DNA from 2 places in the Paenisporosarcina sp. P4_D4 genome. Region 2 is predicted to be linked to the other one. Evidence: predicted binding sites of a transcription regulator. Region 2 holds the regulator's gene; the other holds the start of a gene.
The links. The regulator NrdR, encoded in region 2, represses ribonucleotide reductase genes. The targets are predictions, from matches to a motif close to AACACNATATATNGTGTT.
Positions count from the first base shown of each region.

Region 1: a site for NrdR is predicted at 5,129-5,146, ahead of AC1DSL_RS13850 (vitamin B12-dependent ribonucleotide reductase). Genes of this name have one in related genera too.

Region 1 covers NZ_JBFUIO010000083.1:583-9,856, reverse strand. Annotated here, with positions in the region: partial or broken gene gcvT (glycine cleavage system aminomethyltransferase GcvT) at 1-367, shown strand, start outside; gene gcvPA (aminomethyl-transferring glycine dehydrogenase subunit GcvPA) at 392-1,738, shown strand; gene gcvPB (aminomethyl-transferring glycine dehydrogenase subunit GcvPB) at 1,701-3,191, shown strand; gene AC1DSL_RS13860 (rhodanese-like domain-containing protein) at 3,672-4,052, opposite strand; gene AC1DSL_RS13855 (lipoate--protein ligase family protein) at 4,162-4,998, shown strand; gene AC1DSL_RS13850 (vitamin B12-dependent ribonucleotide reductase) at 5,175-7,739, shown strand; gene AC1DSL_RS13845 (hypothetical protein) at 8,001-8,423, shown strand; gene aroQ (type II 3-dehydroquinate dehydratase) at 8,484-8,927, shown strand; partial or broken gene AC1DSL_RS13835 (aminopeptidase P family protein) at 8,928-9,274, shown strand, end outside.
Region 2 covers NZ_JBFUIO010000030.1:23,156-29,172, forward strand. Annotated here, with positions in the region: gene polA (DNA polymerase I) at 1-409, shown strand, start outside; gene mutM (bifunctional DNA-formamidopyrimidine glycosylase/DNA-(apurinic or apyrimidinic site) lyase) at 425-1,297, shown strand; gene coaE (dephospho-CoA kinase) at 1,313-1,903, shown strand; gene AC1DSL_RS09230 (glyceraldehyde-3-phosphate dehydrogenase) at 2,030-3,052, shown strand; gene speD (adenosylmethionine decarboxylase) at 3,276-3,659, shown strand; gene nrdR (transcriptional regulator NrdR) at 3,772-4,242, shown strand; gene AC1DSL_RS09245 (replication initiation and membrane attachment family protein) at 4,264-5,658, shown strand; partial or broken gene AC1DSL_RS09250 (primosomal protein DnaI) at 5,645-6,017, shown strand, end outside.

The sequences.
Region 1 (9,274 bases), on a different contig from region 2:
GCTTTCAAGTGATATTTCACCACTGGAAGCGGGAATTGGGTTTGCAGTGAAATTGAAAAAAGAAGATGACTTTATCGGTCAAAAAGTGCTTGTTGCACAAAAAGAAGCGGGTATCCCACGCAAATTGGTAGGATTGGAAATGATTGATAAAGGCATTCCTAGACATGGCTATACCATTTTTAAAGATGATCAAGCTATTGGAGAAGTTACAACAGGTACACAATCCCCTACGCTGAAGAAAAATATTGGCTTGGGCTTGATTGTCAGCGAATTCACGGAGCTTGGAACTGAAGTTGAAGTGGAGATTCGTGGGAAGCGCTTGAAAGCTGTTACCGTTGCAACTCCGTTTTATAAACGCCAAAAATAACTGTCGGAAAGAGGTCATGACCCAATGAAACATCGTTATTTGCCAATGACGGAACAAGATCAAAAAGAAATGTTGGATACAATTGGTGTTTCTTCTATAGATGAGCTATTCTCGGATATCCCTGAAAAAGTTCGTTTCCAAGGAGAATATCAAATTAAAGCAGCCAAATCAGAGTCTTCTTTATTAAAAGAGTTGTCTCAAATGGCTGCGAAAAATGCGGACAATAAAGCATATGCATCTTTTTTAGGTGCTGGTGTATATGACCATTACAAGCCGATTATTGTAGACCATGTTATTTCTCGTTCTGAATTCTATACAGCTTACACTCCATATCAGCCAGAAATTTCACAAGGTGAGCTTCAAGCTATTTTTGAATTCCAAACAATGATTTGTGAGTTGACTGGAATGGATTTGGCGAACTCTTCGATGTATGACGGCGGTACAGCACTTGCAGAAGCAGGTATGCTTGCAGCTGGTCATACAAAACGCAAAAAACTTCTCGTTTCCGGTGCAGTCAATCCAGAATCTCAAGACGTGGTTCGCATGTATGCATTGGGTCAATCGATTGAAGTTGTTCAGATTCCAACTAAAGACGGCGTAACTGATATTGATGCATTAAGCGAAATGATCGATGACAATACTGCTGCTGTTCTTGTTCAATATCCTAACTTCTTTGGTCAAGTGGAAGACTTGCGCAAAGTGGAAGCAGTTACACATGGAGCGAAGGCTTTGATGGTGGTTTCTTCAAACCCATTGGCACTTGGGATTTTGACTTCACCAGGTAAATTTGGTGCAGATATTGTCGTAGGGGATGCACAGCCATTCGGTATCTCTGAGTCCTTCGGCGGACCTCACTGTGGATACTTTGCGGTTACGAATAAATTAATGCGTAAAGTTCCAGGGCGTCTAGTAGGAGAAACAACAGATGAAGTGGGACGACGTGGTTTTGTTTTAACTTTGCAAGCGCGTGAGCAACACATTCGTCGTGACAAGGCGACTTCTAACATTTGTTCGAATCAGGCATTGAATGCACTTGCTGCTTCAGTAGCAATGACTGCGCTTGGTAAAAAAGGTGTGCAGGAAATTGCCACTCAAAATATCCTGAAAACGAACTATGCTAAAAAAGCATTTGAAGCGGCAGGATTTGAAGTAGCGTACCAAGGTCCACACTTCAACGAAATCGTTGTCAACGTTAAAACATCTGTAACAACAATAAATAAAGAGTTGTTTAATAAAGGCATCATTGGTGGATTCGACTTAGGAAAAGTTGATGAAAAATTGGAAGGGCATGCGTTGATCGCAGTCACTGAACAACGGACGAAAGAAGAAATCGATGCACTTGTGCAAGAAATGGGGTCTTTCCGTGCATAAAGATAATCAACCATTAATTTTTGAAATGACAAAAGAAGGCCGAGTAGGCTATAGCTTACCTGATCTTGATATTCCAGAAGTAGATTTATCAACGTTGTTGCCTGAAGGTTTGCTTCGAGAAGAAGCGGCGGAACTTCCTGAGGTATCTGAACTGGATATCATGCGTCACTATACAGCACTTTCTAAGCGTAATCACGGTGTCGATTCAGGATTTTATCCATTAGGCTCTTGTACGATGAAATACAATCCGAAAATCAATGAATCAGTTGCGCGTTTCCCTGGATTCGCTAATATTCATCCACTTCAAGATGAAGAGACTGTTCAAGGTGCAATGGAATTAATGTATGATCTTCAAGAACATTTGATTGAAATTACGGGAATGGATGATTTAACGCTTCAACCGGCTGCAGGTGCTCATGGAGAGTGGACTGCTCTAATGATGATTCGTGCTTTCCATGAAGCAAACGGGGACACACATCGTACGAAAGTAATCGTACCTGACTCTGCTCATGGGACAAACCCAGCATCGGCAACGGTAGCTGGATTTGATACAATCACGGTTAAATCTGACGAAAACGGCTTGGTTGATTTAGAAGATTTAAGAAGAGTGGTTGGGGAAGATACAGCTGCGTTAATGTTAACGAACCCGAATACTTTAGGATTATTTGAAGAAAACATTTTAGAAATGGCTTCTATTATCCACGGTGTTGGTGGGAAGTTGTACTATGATGGAGCAAACTTAAATGCGGTTATGTCAAAAGCACGTCCAGGCGATATGGGCTTCGACTGTGTTCATTTAAACTTGCATAAAACATTCACAGGCCCACACGGTGGTGGTGGACCAGGATCCGGTCCAGTTGGCGTGAAGAAAGACTTGATTCCATTCTTGCCAAAACCAGTACTTGTAAAAACAGAAGAAGGCTACCACTTCGATTACAATCGTCCTCAATCAATCGGGCGAGTGAAGCCGTTCTATGGAAACTTCGGAATCAATGTACGTGCCTATACGTATATTCGTTCAATGGGTCCAGACGGATTGAAAGCCGTAACGGAATACGCTGTATTAAACGCAAACTATATGATGCGTCGTCTGCAGCCTCATTTCGACTTGCCATATGATCGTCACTGTAAACATGAATTTGTATTGAGTGGCCGTCGTCAAAAGAAATTGGGAGTCCGTACACTCGATATGGCTAAACGACTGCTTGACTTTGGATATCATCCGCCAACAATTTACTTCCCATTAAATGTAGAAGAGGGCATGATGATCGAACCGACAGAAACAGAATCTAAAGAAACGCTAGATGCGTTCATCGATGCGATGATCCAAATAGCGAAGGAAGTCGAAGAGACACCTGAAATCGTGCAACAAGCTCCTCATACAACAGTTATTAAACGTCTGGATGAGACTAAAGCTGCCCGTACACCAGTATTACGTTATAAAAAAGCATAAGAATGAAGAAAGAGAGCTCATCAATCGAGCTCTCTTTTAGATTCACTTCATTTACTGTTTATAAATATAAGAACATGTCTTTCGATGACGCGTTCGGCAAGAAAACCATGGAATTCCTCAATTTAGAACCATTGATTAAACATAAAAAGACACCCAGTTAAGAGTATCTTTTGTTTTTATAATATCAATTTTGTAGTAGTATAAATCTCTTATCAAAGGTCGTATAAAATGTGTGAAATACAGGAGTAGCAGGTTTGAACCTATCAACATCCGGATGTTTTTCGCTAAATTCTTCGATAAAGTTATTTATTGGCATATTATTACTCTCTCATTTTAGCTGTAATCCCGGTGTGCTGTCCGAATCCTATAAAATCAAGGAAATGAGTGTAATTGGTTTCATTGAGACCTCAGTTATTGTAAAATTTCATACATATGTTTTTGATGAAAAAAGTCCCTCCATTTGGAAGAACTTTGAATGACTTATTTTGTTCTGATTTTCCCAGTCCACTGACGGAAACCGCCTTGCAGTTGGTAAATTTGGTTATAGCCTTTTTTCTTAAGGAACAATGCCGTACGTGCGCTTCTTGCGCTATTTTGGCAATATAAGTATACGGGCTTGTCCGCACGAATTTCTTTGTAACGCTGACGCATTTGTGATGAAGGAATATTACGTGCTCCAAGGATATGTCCACCTTCAAATTCTTTAGGTTCACGCACATCCACAAGTTGTGCTTTACGGTATCCTTCAATGAATTGTTCTTGTGTTAAACCTGATACAGCCTTTTTTAATCGCAAAGACGAGATTAAAAAGTAAATGATCAAACCAAATAATGCAGCAGAGCTAATGTATACAAATGTCAAAACAACTTTCCCCTTTCTATCTATGTTCTTATTATAAAAGAAAGTGTAGCCACAATACAATCGGTTTGTTAATATGAATAGCATTGTGACATTTTGAGGAGGAAAATATATGTCTAAACCGATTTGGTATTTTATTAATTCTGGCGCTTGCAGTCCGTCCTTCAATATGGCGCTGGATGAAGCTTTAATGGACTGGCATAGTGATGGGATCCTTCCACCTATTGTCCGATTCTATGGATGGGCACCTGCAACATTATCCATAGGTTATTTTCAAAATGTCAAAAAAGAAATCAACATGGAAGCTGTCAAAGAGCATAACTTAGGTTTTGTCAGACGTCCCACCGGAGGACGTGGCGTATTGCATGAACATGAATTAACATATAGCATTATCGTCAGTGAAGACTATCAAGATATGCCTGCGACCGTCACGGAAGCTTACCGTGTGCTGAGTGAAGGGTTATTGATTGGCTTTCAGAAGCTTGGATTGAACGCCTATTTCTCGGTGCCTGATACTGATAAAATGAAGAGTGATTTAAAAAATCCAAAAAGTGCCGTCTGTTTCGATGCACCGTCATGGTATGAATTAGTTGTGGAAGGTAAAAAAGTAGCAGGAAGTGCACAAACAAGACAAAAAGGTGTCATTCTTCAACATGGAGCGATTCTTTTAGACCTGGATGAAGATAAACTAGTTTCTTTATTTAACTATCCATCGGAAGCAGTAAAAGAGCGAGTTCGTAGAGGCCTTCCGCAAAAAGCGGTGGCAATAAATCGTTTGCGGGAAACTCCAGTTACGATCGAAGAATGTGAAGAGGCATTTAAAGATGGTTTTGCTGAAGGTCTTAATGTCAATTTTCAACCATATGTGCTAACAATCGAGCAATTGGATTATGTGAAAAAGCTTGAAACTCGACGTTATGCAAATGACGAATGGACATACCGCAAATAATAGGTAAAAAGAATTAATTTGACCAAAAAATAAGTAGTATTTTCCTATAGACGTTGTGTGTGTATGTTCGAACATACATCCGCTTTATTTGATTTAGATGTCAATATATAGTACCCTAAACACAACGCGTAACACTATATGTAGTGTTTTTTCTGTTAATTAAGGAGGAGTAGTAAATGGTACTAGTTTCCAAGCAACAAATAGGGGAGTTAAACATTGAAATGTTGAATAATGACATCGTTTCATTCCCTCAAGTTCATCCCATCACGAATGACATGACATTAACTCACAAAGGTGTATCTAGGTTAGTCATGATTGACCGCTATTCTTTTAAAGATACTGAAAAGAAAACACTAAAAGCAGGCGACTTTGTCGTATTGACGGTTAAGGAAGACCCGAAATTCCCTGCCCGCGGTTTGGGTTATGTTGTTTCCATCGATCATTCGACAAATAAAGTACGTGTTTTAATTGAAGAAGATTATAGAAGTGCAATTGATGATCCAATTGAGCAGGAGTCGGGTATTGTAACTCGTTCCATTAATGTTATCGAAAAACCTTTGGAAGTTTTCTATGAGCAAATTGCTAAACGCAATGCGACCGGACTTGCTTCTGTTGAAACTTCTGAAGAGAAGAAAAAAGAATGGTTTGAAAAGTTTTATAAGCAATTGGTCCAATTGAAATTTATTCCCGCAGGACGTGTGCTTTATGGAGCGGGTGCAGGAACAGACGTTACATACTTCAATTGTTACGTTATGCCCTTTGTGCCGGATTCCCGTGAAGGTATTTCCGATCACCGTAAACAAGTAATGGAAATTATGAGTCGAGGTGGGGGAGTTGGAACAAACGGATCAACTTTGCGTCCACGCAATACACTCGCTAAAGGTGTAAACGGAAAGTCATCTGGTTCTGTTTCATGGTTGGACGATATCGCAAAACTAACACATTTGGTTGAGCAAGGCGGCAGTCGCAGAGGCGCTCAAATGATTATGTTGGCAGATTGGCATCCTGACATTGCGGAATTCATCATTTCCAAAATGCAAAATCCTAGAATTCTACGTTTCCTGATTGAAAATACAAATGATGAAACCATCAAGCAATTAGCGAATGACAAGCTTAAATTTAAAGCTCTGACACATCAAGAAGAAGCAATGTACCAAGGGATAGTAAATTACAAGACAATTCCTGGCCAGGGTGGATTCAGTGATGCAATTTTCCGTGATGCAGAAACGAAACTCCACGATGGAGGCACATATAGTGTTAACAATTCCGAATTCTTAACAGGAGCCAATATATCTGTGACATTGACCGACGATTTCATGAAAGCTGTGGAAGAAGACGGCGATCACGAGTTACGCTTCCCCGCTGTTGAAAGTTATTCAGCTGAGGAAATGGTAACGTACAATGAGAAATGGCACGAAGTCGGGGATGTACGTGAATGGGAAAAACAAGGACATGCCATCCGAACTTACCGTACGATGAAAGCGAAAGATTTGTGGAATCTCATTAACGTTTGTGCAACGTATTCTGCAGAGCCTGGCATTTTCTTTATCGACAATGCAAACGAAATGACCAATGCAAAAGCGTATGGACAACAAGTGGTTGCTACCAACCCATGTGGAGAACAACCGTTGGCACCTAATTCTGTATGTAACTTGGCAGCTGTGAATTTAGCTCAGTTTGCGAATAAAGATACAAAAACTGTCGATTTTGATAGCTTGAGAGAAACAGTACGTGTTGGAGTTCGCATGCAGGACAATGTTATTGATGCAACACCTTACTTCCTTGAAGACAATAAAAAACAAGCTTTGGGTGAACGTCGTGTTGGTCTAGGAGTAATGGGGCTTGCAGACTTACTAATTTATTGTGAAAAAGAGTACGGTTCAGTGGAAGGTAACGTTCTTGTCGACCAAATCTTCGAAACGATAGCAGTAACAGCATATGAAACATCTGCAGAACTTGCTGCAGAACGTGGAAGTTTCCCGTTCTTGCAAGGGGAAACAAATGAAGAAACTAACCGTCTGAGAGACGCTTTCATCAATACCGGATTTATGAAAAAAATGCCTGAGCATGTTCGTCAGTCTATCAAAGAAACAGGCATTCGCAACTCTCACTTGTTGACCGTAGCACCAACTGGATCAACTGGAACATTAGTGGGAGTGTCGACAGGTCTGGAACCTTATTTCTCCTTCACGTACTTTCGTAGTGGCCGTTTAGGGAAATTCATCGAAGTAAAAGCGGACATTGTTCAGGAATACTTGAACGCAAACCCTGAAGCAGATGAACAAAGCTTGCCAGAATGGTTTGTTGCTTCAATGGAATTGGCACCTGAAGCGCATGCGGATGTTCAGTGCATAATTCAACGTTGGATTGACAGCTCGATTTCGAAAACTGTTAATGCACCACGCGGTTATACAGTTGAACAAGTACAAGGCGTTTATGAAAGACTTTATCGTGGTGGTGCTAAAGGCGGGACAGTTTATGTGGATGGCAGCCGTGATGCACAAGTCCTGACACTTAAAGCGGAAGAAAATGTGATGGATGAACATCATTATGAAGAAACCATCATTGGGAAACGTCCAGTTGTCCTGATCGATACAATCCAAGATCTTCGTTCAACGAATGTCACAATCGGCTCAGAAGTAGGAAACACATGTCCTGTTTGCCGTCAGGGGACCGTAAAAGAAATGGGTGGCTGTAATACGTGTACAAATTGCGGTGCTCAATTGAAATGTGGACTTTAAGTTTAACAGTTAAAAACGCTGTTTTGAGAATGCCACTAGCAAGTAGATTTATTAGATGAAGAAAACGCACGCTGTATCCTTGGGATACAACGTGCGTTTTTTCGTTTTAGATTAATCTGTTTAACAATGAAAGAGCCGTATCAACGCTTGCAACAGTAATTATCGCTTTAATTGTACTAATTTTTTTAAAAAGCACTATATCTATGAATAGAGAGAGTGAGGTTAGTCAAAATTGAATAAATAGAAAGGAATGTGATTTGAATGAAAGGTACTCACTTCTTAACGATTTCAGTAGCACATGCTGTGGTTTTCACTATAATATTAAAGTTTTTATATGTTTTTGATTATATTCCATGGAGCCCAATAAAATGGACTAAGAGATGGCAAGTATTTTCCGACGCTCACCCATCAGTCAAATGGTTTCTTACTTTTCTGGTCGTCTTCTTGATCATCAATCTTGCGATGGCTCTGTTCATGATTGTCAGCAAAATGCCGGCGATTGCCACGTCAATTGTTGTTGGATTTGCCATCTGGATTCTGCTGGAATGGAGTATTTATCAAGATTTTTCCCATATAAGTTGGAAGTCGGTACCGATTATTTCGGTTATTTTAATAATTTGCAGAGCCCTTGCCGAGACGATTCATTACTATGACCAAGAGGTTTATGATGACAAGAGAAAGTAGTTGCTGCAACTATTTGTTATGATAAAATGAAGGGGGCACGATGGAACTGGAGGAAAAAAGATGAAAATTCTTTGTTTAAATGGGCCTAACCTAAATCGTTTAGGAAAACGTGAACCTGCTATTTATGGACATGAAACGTTGGAAGATGTAGAGCAAAAGCTTATAACTTACGGAAAACAATCGGATATTCATGTTCAATGTAAGCAATCGAATCACGAAGGTGAACTAATTGATTGGCTGCACAATGCAGAAGATGATGGAATTAACGGCATTATTTTCAACCCTGGAGCTTATACTCATACAAGTTATGCGATACGTGATGCCATCGCTTCCATTACCGTTCCGGTAATAGAGGTTCATATTTCTAATATCCATAGCAGAGAAAGTTTTCGTCACAAATCTGTCTTGGCTCCTGAATGTGTTGGTCAAATAAGTGGTCTCGGAACTTTCGGTTATACCTTAGCACTAGAAACATTTTTACATAGAAGAAAAGGGGAATCTTAAATGGAGAAATTGTCTAAATTACGTGAAGCTTTAGGGGAACACCAGATTGATGCCTTGTTAATTACAAGTGGCTACAATCGCCGGTACATAACTGGTTTTACGGGGACTGCTGGTATTGCCATCGTTTCCAAAGATCAAGCTGTTTTTATTACGGATTTCCGTTACACGGAACAAGCGGCAAAACAGATTAAAAACTTTGAAATTGTCCAACATACGAAAACGATGCTGGAAGAAGTAAGTGTCCAATTAGAAAAAATGAATGTGAGAAAAGTAGGTTTTGAGAAAGACGACATGAGCTATGCCGTGTATGAGAGTTACAAAAAGGCGGTTAATACTGAACTTGTACC
Region 2 (6,017 bases):
AAGCTTCCCAGGTGTGAAAACATACATGGATGAAATTGTACGGGAAGCGAAGCAAAAGGGATTTGTAACGACCATTTTAAATAGAAGAAGGTACTTACCGGATATTACTAGCTCAAACTTTAACTTACGTGGCTTTGCTGAGCGTACGGCGATGAATACGCCGATCCAGGGAAGTGCTGCGGATATAATCAAAAAAGCAATGATTGATATGGCTGATCGTTTACAGAAAGAAAACTTGAAAGCGAAAATGCTTCTTCAAGTGCACGATGAATTGATTTTTGAAGCACCTCAAGAAGAAATTGCGATTTTAGAAAAAATCGTACCTGAAGTAATGGAACACGCTATTGAATTAAAAGTGCCACTTAAAGTGGATTATGCATATGGTCCGACTTGGTACGATACGAAGTAAGGAGGCAAATTCATCATGCCTGAATTACCTGAAGTTGAGGGAGTCGTCAACTCCCTCAAACCGGTAGCTACCGGGAAGACTATTGAATCTGTAAAATTATCCGACGTTCTAGAGGTTTCAAGACAGGCGGGAAAACAAGCAATTGTTAAAGGCTCAGAGCTTAAACACTTCAAGCAAGCACTCGAAAATGCTCGAATCACTCAGATTGTAAGAAGGTCTAAATATATTTATTTTCACTTACTTAAAGATCAACAAGATTTACTATTAGTGAATCATTTGGGAATGACCGGTGCATGGTTTTATGTCCAGGAAACTGCAGACATCACAGAAGATAAGTTCAGAAAACATATTCATGTCGTATTAACATTAGATGACGGCATGCTTTTGGTATATGCAGACATTCGGAGATTCGGCGAAATGCGTTTACTGGATTCAGAAGATCAATTTCCTCCATTATTGTTAATGGCACCCGAACCATTTGCGGAGTCCGCATTAAATCATTTTATTGATATGTCCTCGCTCTCTAAGTATCAAAATAAGTCCATAAAAGAAACAATCATGGATGGACAAGTTATTTCTGGATGTGGCAACATCTATGCCACTGAAGCTTTATTTCGAATGCATATACATCCTGGCAGAAAAGTGAAGCGTATTAGTCAAAAAAGACTTATTCTCCTTTTTCAAACGATTGTCGATGTGTTGAACGAAAGCATATCTGCAGGTGGAAGCTCCATTTCAGATTATCGGAATATCAATGGGGAAGCAGGGGGCATGCAAAATCGCTTGTCCATGTATGGCAAGAAACAATGCCCTCATTGCTTGATTCCTACAAAACAAGTTTTACTCGGGGGACGAAACTCTTGGTATTGTCCTTCGTGTCAACGATAGAAGGATGGACAATAGATGATTATTGGATTAACAGGAAGTATTGCGAGTGGAAAAAGTACAATTTCAGAAATGTTGAAAGAAAAAGGATATCCCATTATTGATGCGGATCTTGTAGCCCGAGTAGTCGTAGAACCTGGTACCGTAACATTGTCAGACATTAAATGTATATTTGGCAAAGAGGTAATGAATGAGGATGGCACATTAAACCGAGAAGCACTGGGGCAGCTCATTTTTCATGATCCAGCAAAAAGGAAACAGCTCAACGATTTGATGCATCCAGCCATTCGTGCAGAAATGCTGCGCCAAAGAGATGAACTTTTTGAGAGTGGGGAAGAAACGTTGATTATGGATATCCCGCTTCTTTTTGAAAGTCGACTCCAACATTTTGTTGATAAAATACTGGTTGTCTCTGTAAAGGAAGAGATACAGCTACAGAGATTGATGCAACGTAATTCGTTGTCTGAGGAAGAAGCTAAGGCAAGAATTCAGTCTCAATTACCACTTTCCGAAAAAGAAAAAGGTGCCGATGCGGTCATTTATAATAATGGGTCAATCGAACAATCAAAAGTTCAATTAGAGCGTATACTAGCTGAGTGGGACGTATAATGTCCCACTTTCTGAAAAATAGAACATTTCTACATTGCCAACAAAGTGTTTAACTTAGTTCAAAATGTGTTATACTAATTTCAGGTAAAAGATTAACAGTATAACATACTTGTAGGAGGATTTTTTATGTCAGCTTCTATCGCTATTAATGGATTTGGCCGTATTGGTCGTATGGTATTTCGCCAGGCAATTCTTCAAGATGATTTAAACGTGGTGGCAATTAATGCAAGTTATCCTGCTGAAACGTTAGCACATTTGATTAAGTATGACACAAATCATGGAACGTTTTCTGGTGACATTGTCATAGAAGAAAGCGCTTTAATTGTAAATGGTAAGCGAGTTCAACTTGTAAGTGACCGTGACCCATTGAAGTTACCATGGAAAGAAATGAACATTGATATCGTTATCGAGGCAACTGGAAAATTTAATGACCGCGAAAAAGCGGCATTGCATTTACAAGCTGGAGCTAAGAAAGTAATTTTGACTGCTCCTGGTAAAAATGAAGACATAACAATCGTTATGGGTGTAAATGATAATCAATTGAATATTGAAAAACATGACATCATTTCAAATGCCAGCTGTACAACAAACTGTCTAGCGCCAGTTGCGAAAGTACTGAATGACACGTTTGGCATCGAAAACGGTCTTATGACGACTATCCATGCGTATACAAATGATCAAAAGAACTTAGATAATCCACATAAAGATTTACGTCGTGCCCGTGCATGTGCACAGTCCATCATCCCGACATCTACAGGAGCAGCGAAAGCATTGGCATTGGTTTTACCTGAATTGAAAGGTAAACTTCATGGTTTGTCTCTTCGCGTACCAACTCCAAATGTGTCATTAGTGGATCTTGTTGTAGATTTAAAAACTGATGTGACGGCAGAAGAAGTAAATGCAGCATTTATTGAAGCTTCAAAAGGTTCAATGAAAGGTGTTCTTGGATTAACTGAAGAACCACTTGTGTCAATTGACTTCAATTCAAACCCACATTCAGCGATCATTGACGGTTTAACGACAATGGTTATGGGAACACGTAAGGTAAAAGTTCTCGCTTGGTATGATAATGAATGGGGCTACTCAGCACGTGTAGTAGATTTGACGAAAAAAGTAGGCGCAGCACTGAAAGACACAGTAATTGCCTAATAAAATATTCCTCCCTACATGCGTTCAAAAGTAGGGAGGAATTATTTTTTTCTCGAACACTTGCATTGTGTGAGATTACAACATATAATGTGAATCGTGTACTTTTATTGTACCAACTGACTGCTTAAAGGGTTAGGACCTCTCTGGACTAACTTTCCCCCGTGGTAGTCGACTTTGATGATTCAACAAACTATAAAAAACTTATCAAAGGGGGAAACGAACCATGGAAACAATGGGGCGTCATGTTATCGCAGAACTATGGGAGTGCGAATTTGACAAATTGAACGATGAAACATACATCGAGCGTACGTTTGTAGAGGCAGCACTTAAATCAGGAGCAGAAGTACGTGAAGTAGCATTCCACAAATTTGCACCACAAGGTGTAAGTGGAGTCGTGATCATTTCTGAATCACACTTAACTATCCACAGCTTCCCAGAACACGGTTACGCAAGTATTGATGTATATACATGCGGCGATTTAGATCCAACAATTGCTGCTAAATATATTGCTGATGCACTTGGATCTCAGACTCGTGAAATGACAGAAATTCCACGTGGAATGGGTCCTGTTATTGCGGGTAAAGCGCGCGTAACAGCACATGCATAACAACTAAACTGAGTAGGCAGAGGGAGAAATTCCTCTGCTTTTTCGATTTTAATGGACTTTTTTTGATATAATAGGAACACTAAACGAATTACGAAATTCAGGAGATAAAACTATGAGATGTCCAGCTTGCCAATTTAATGGAACGCGGGTCGTGGATTCACGACCGGTAGACGATAATAAAGCGATCCGCAGAAGAAGAGAATGTGAAGATTGTGGTTTTCGTTTTACTACTTTCGAAAAAGTAGAAGAAATGCCGTTGATCGTAGTGAAAAAAGGTGGGTCACGCGAAGAATTCAGCCACGAAAAAGTATTGAGAGGCCTGATTCGCGCATGTGAAAAACGCCCTGTAACGCTAGAATCTCTTGAAAATGTCGTATTCTCAATTGAGAAAGATTTACGCCGAATCGGCAATTCCGAAGTGAAGTCAGAGGATGTTGGCGAAATGGTCATGGATCGTCTGGCAACCATCGATGAAGTAGCATACGTGCGCTTTGCGTCCGTATATCGACAATTTAAAGACATTAATGTGTTTATAGATGAATTAAAAGACTTGTTGAAGAAAAGTCCAGAAGACAAAAAATAAGGGACAGGAGGACGATGTTGCGTGCAACTATTATTTAAAGAACTTCAGCCGGTAGATAGCTTCATCATCCAAATGCCCAATATACTGACGGACAAGGATCGCCAGCTTGTGACGATGTTGTATAAACCTATCATTGGTTCAGATGCGATGAGTTTGTATTGTACATTATGGGCCGAATCAGAGGGCGAAACAACTGAACAATTGACACACTATTATTTAATGGATGTGTTGAATATGTCATTAAAGAAAATATTTGATGCCCGTGTGTCACTCGAAGCCATTGGACTGATGAAAACGTGGAAAAAAGATGATGACGATAAACGTTTGTTCATCTACGAGGTAGTAGCACCCCTGGATGCAGCTTCGTTCTTCAGTGAACCGATTTTGGCCACTTCTTTATATAGCGTCATACACGAAAAAGCGTATATACGTATAAGAGAGCGCTTCGTTAAAAAGCAACCGATTTTAAACGGGTATGAGAATGTATCGCGTGACCTGCAGGACGTTTTTAAAAGCAACCATGATTACAATAAACTGGGGCATATATTTGAACCAAGACAAATTGAGCAAACTTCCGAACGGCCGAAGAAGATTCCTTTCTATTCGATGGATTTTGATTTTGATTTATTGAAATCAGGGTTATCTGAAGTCATGATTCCTTCCAGTGTATTAACTTTATCTGTAAAGGAATTGATTGCAAAAGTAGCTTTTCTATACTCGTTAAATGCAATCGATATGCAAAAAGTGTTGATGATGGCTATTGATGATCAAAATCGCATTACGGAAGAACGTTTGAAAAAAACAGCAGCTGATTATTACAAGCTCTCCATTTCTTCTAAACCTCCAAGGTTGATGCCTAAGGCTGGTATGCAGCGTGAAGTGGTTTCTAAGGAAGTGAAACTTTCCAAAGATCAATCACTTATTAAATATCTCGAAGAAACGCCACCACTGGAAGTGTTAAGAGATTTATCGAACGGTAAGGAGCCTTTGCCTGTAGAAGTTGATTTAGCCAATGAACTTATATTTAAATATGGTTTTCCACCCGCAGTCGTCAATGTCTTATTACAATTCGTTCTAATCCGGGCGAAAATGAAACTGAACAAAAATTATGTGCACAAAATTGCAGCGCACTGGCAACGTGAAAACATTTCGACGTGCGAACAGGCAATTGAAATTTCTCGAAAAGAACATGACCAGTATATGGATTGGCAAAATTCATCAAAGACAACTTCATACAAGCGAAAAAATGTGCGCGATGAAAAAGTGCCGGAATGGTTCTATAAAGCGAAAGAAAATCGTTCAACGAAAAAAACGGTTGAAAATGAAGTGACAGAAGATTGGGAAGCAAAAAAACAGCAATTGCTTGATAAACTCGGTGTAACAGAGGGGCAGGCGAAAACGAATGGAACCAATTAGTGAAACGTTAAAACGCGTCGTGAATGCACCTGAATTTTCGAAGCGTTATGAAAAAATGAAAAATGAAATTCTTGAAGATCGAGGAGTTCAAGCGTTTTTATCGGAGAATGCAGAGCTTGTCAACAAAGATATGGTAGATCGTGGACTCGGGAAATTATATGAATATACTTCTCAAAACCATGACTGTGAAACCTGTGAAAATGTGGCCAGCTGCCAGAATGTCATGAAAGGCTACGTGCCGAAATTGACAATAGTCCGCGGATCTATAGACCTTGATTACACAAGATGCAGACAAAAAACGATTGAAGATGAACGTCGTCAAGTGTCTGCAATGATATCGAGCATGCATATGCCAAAGG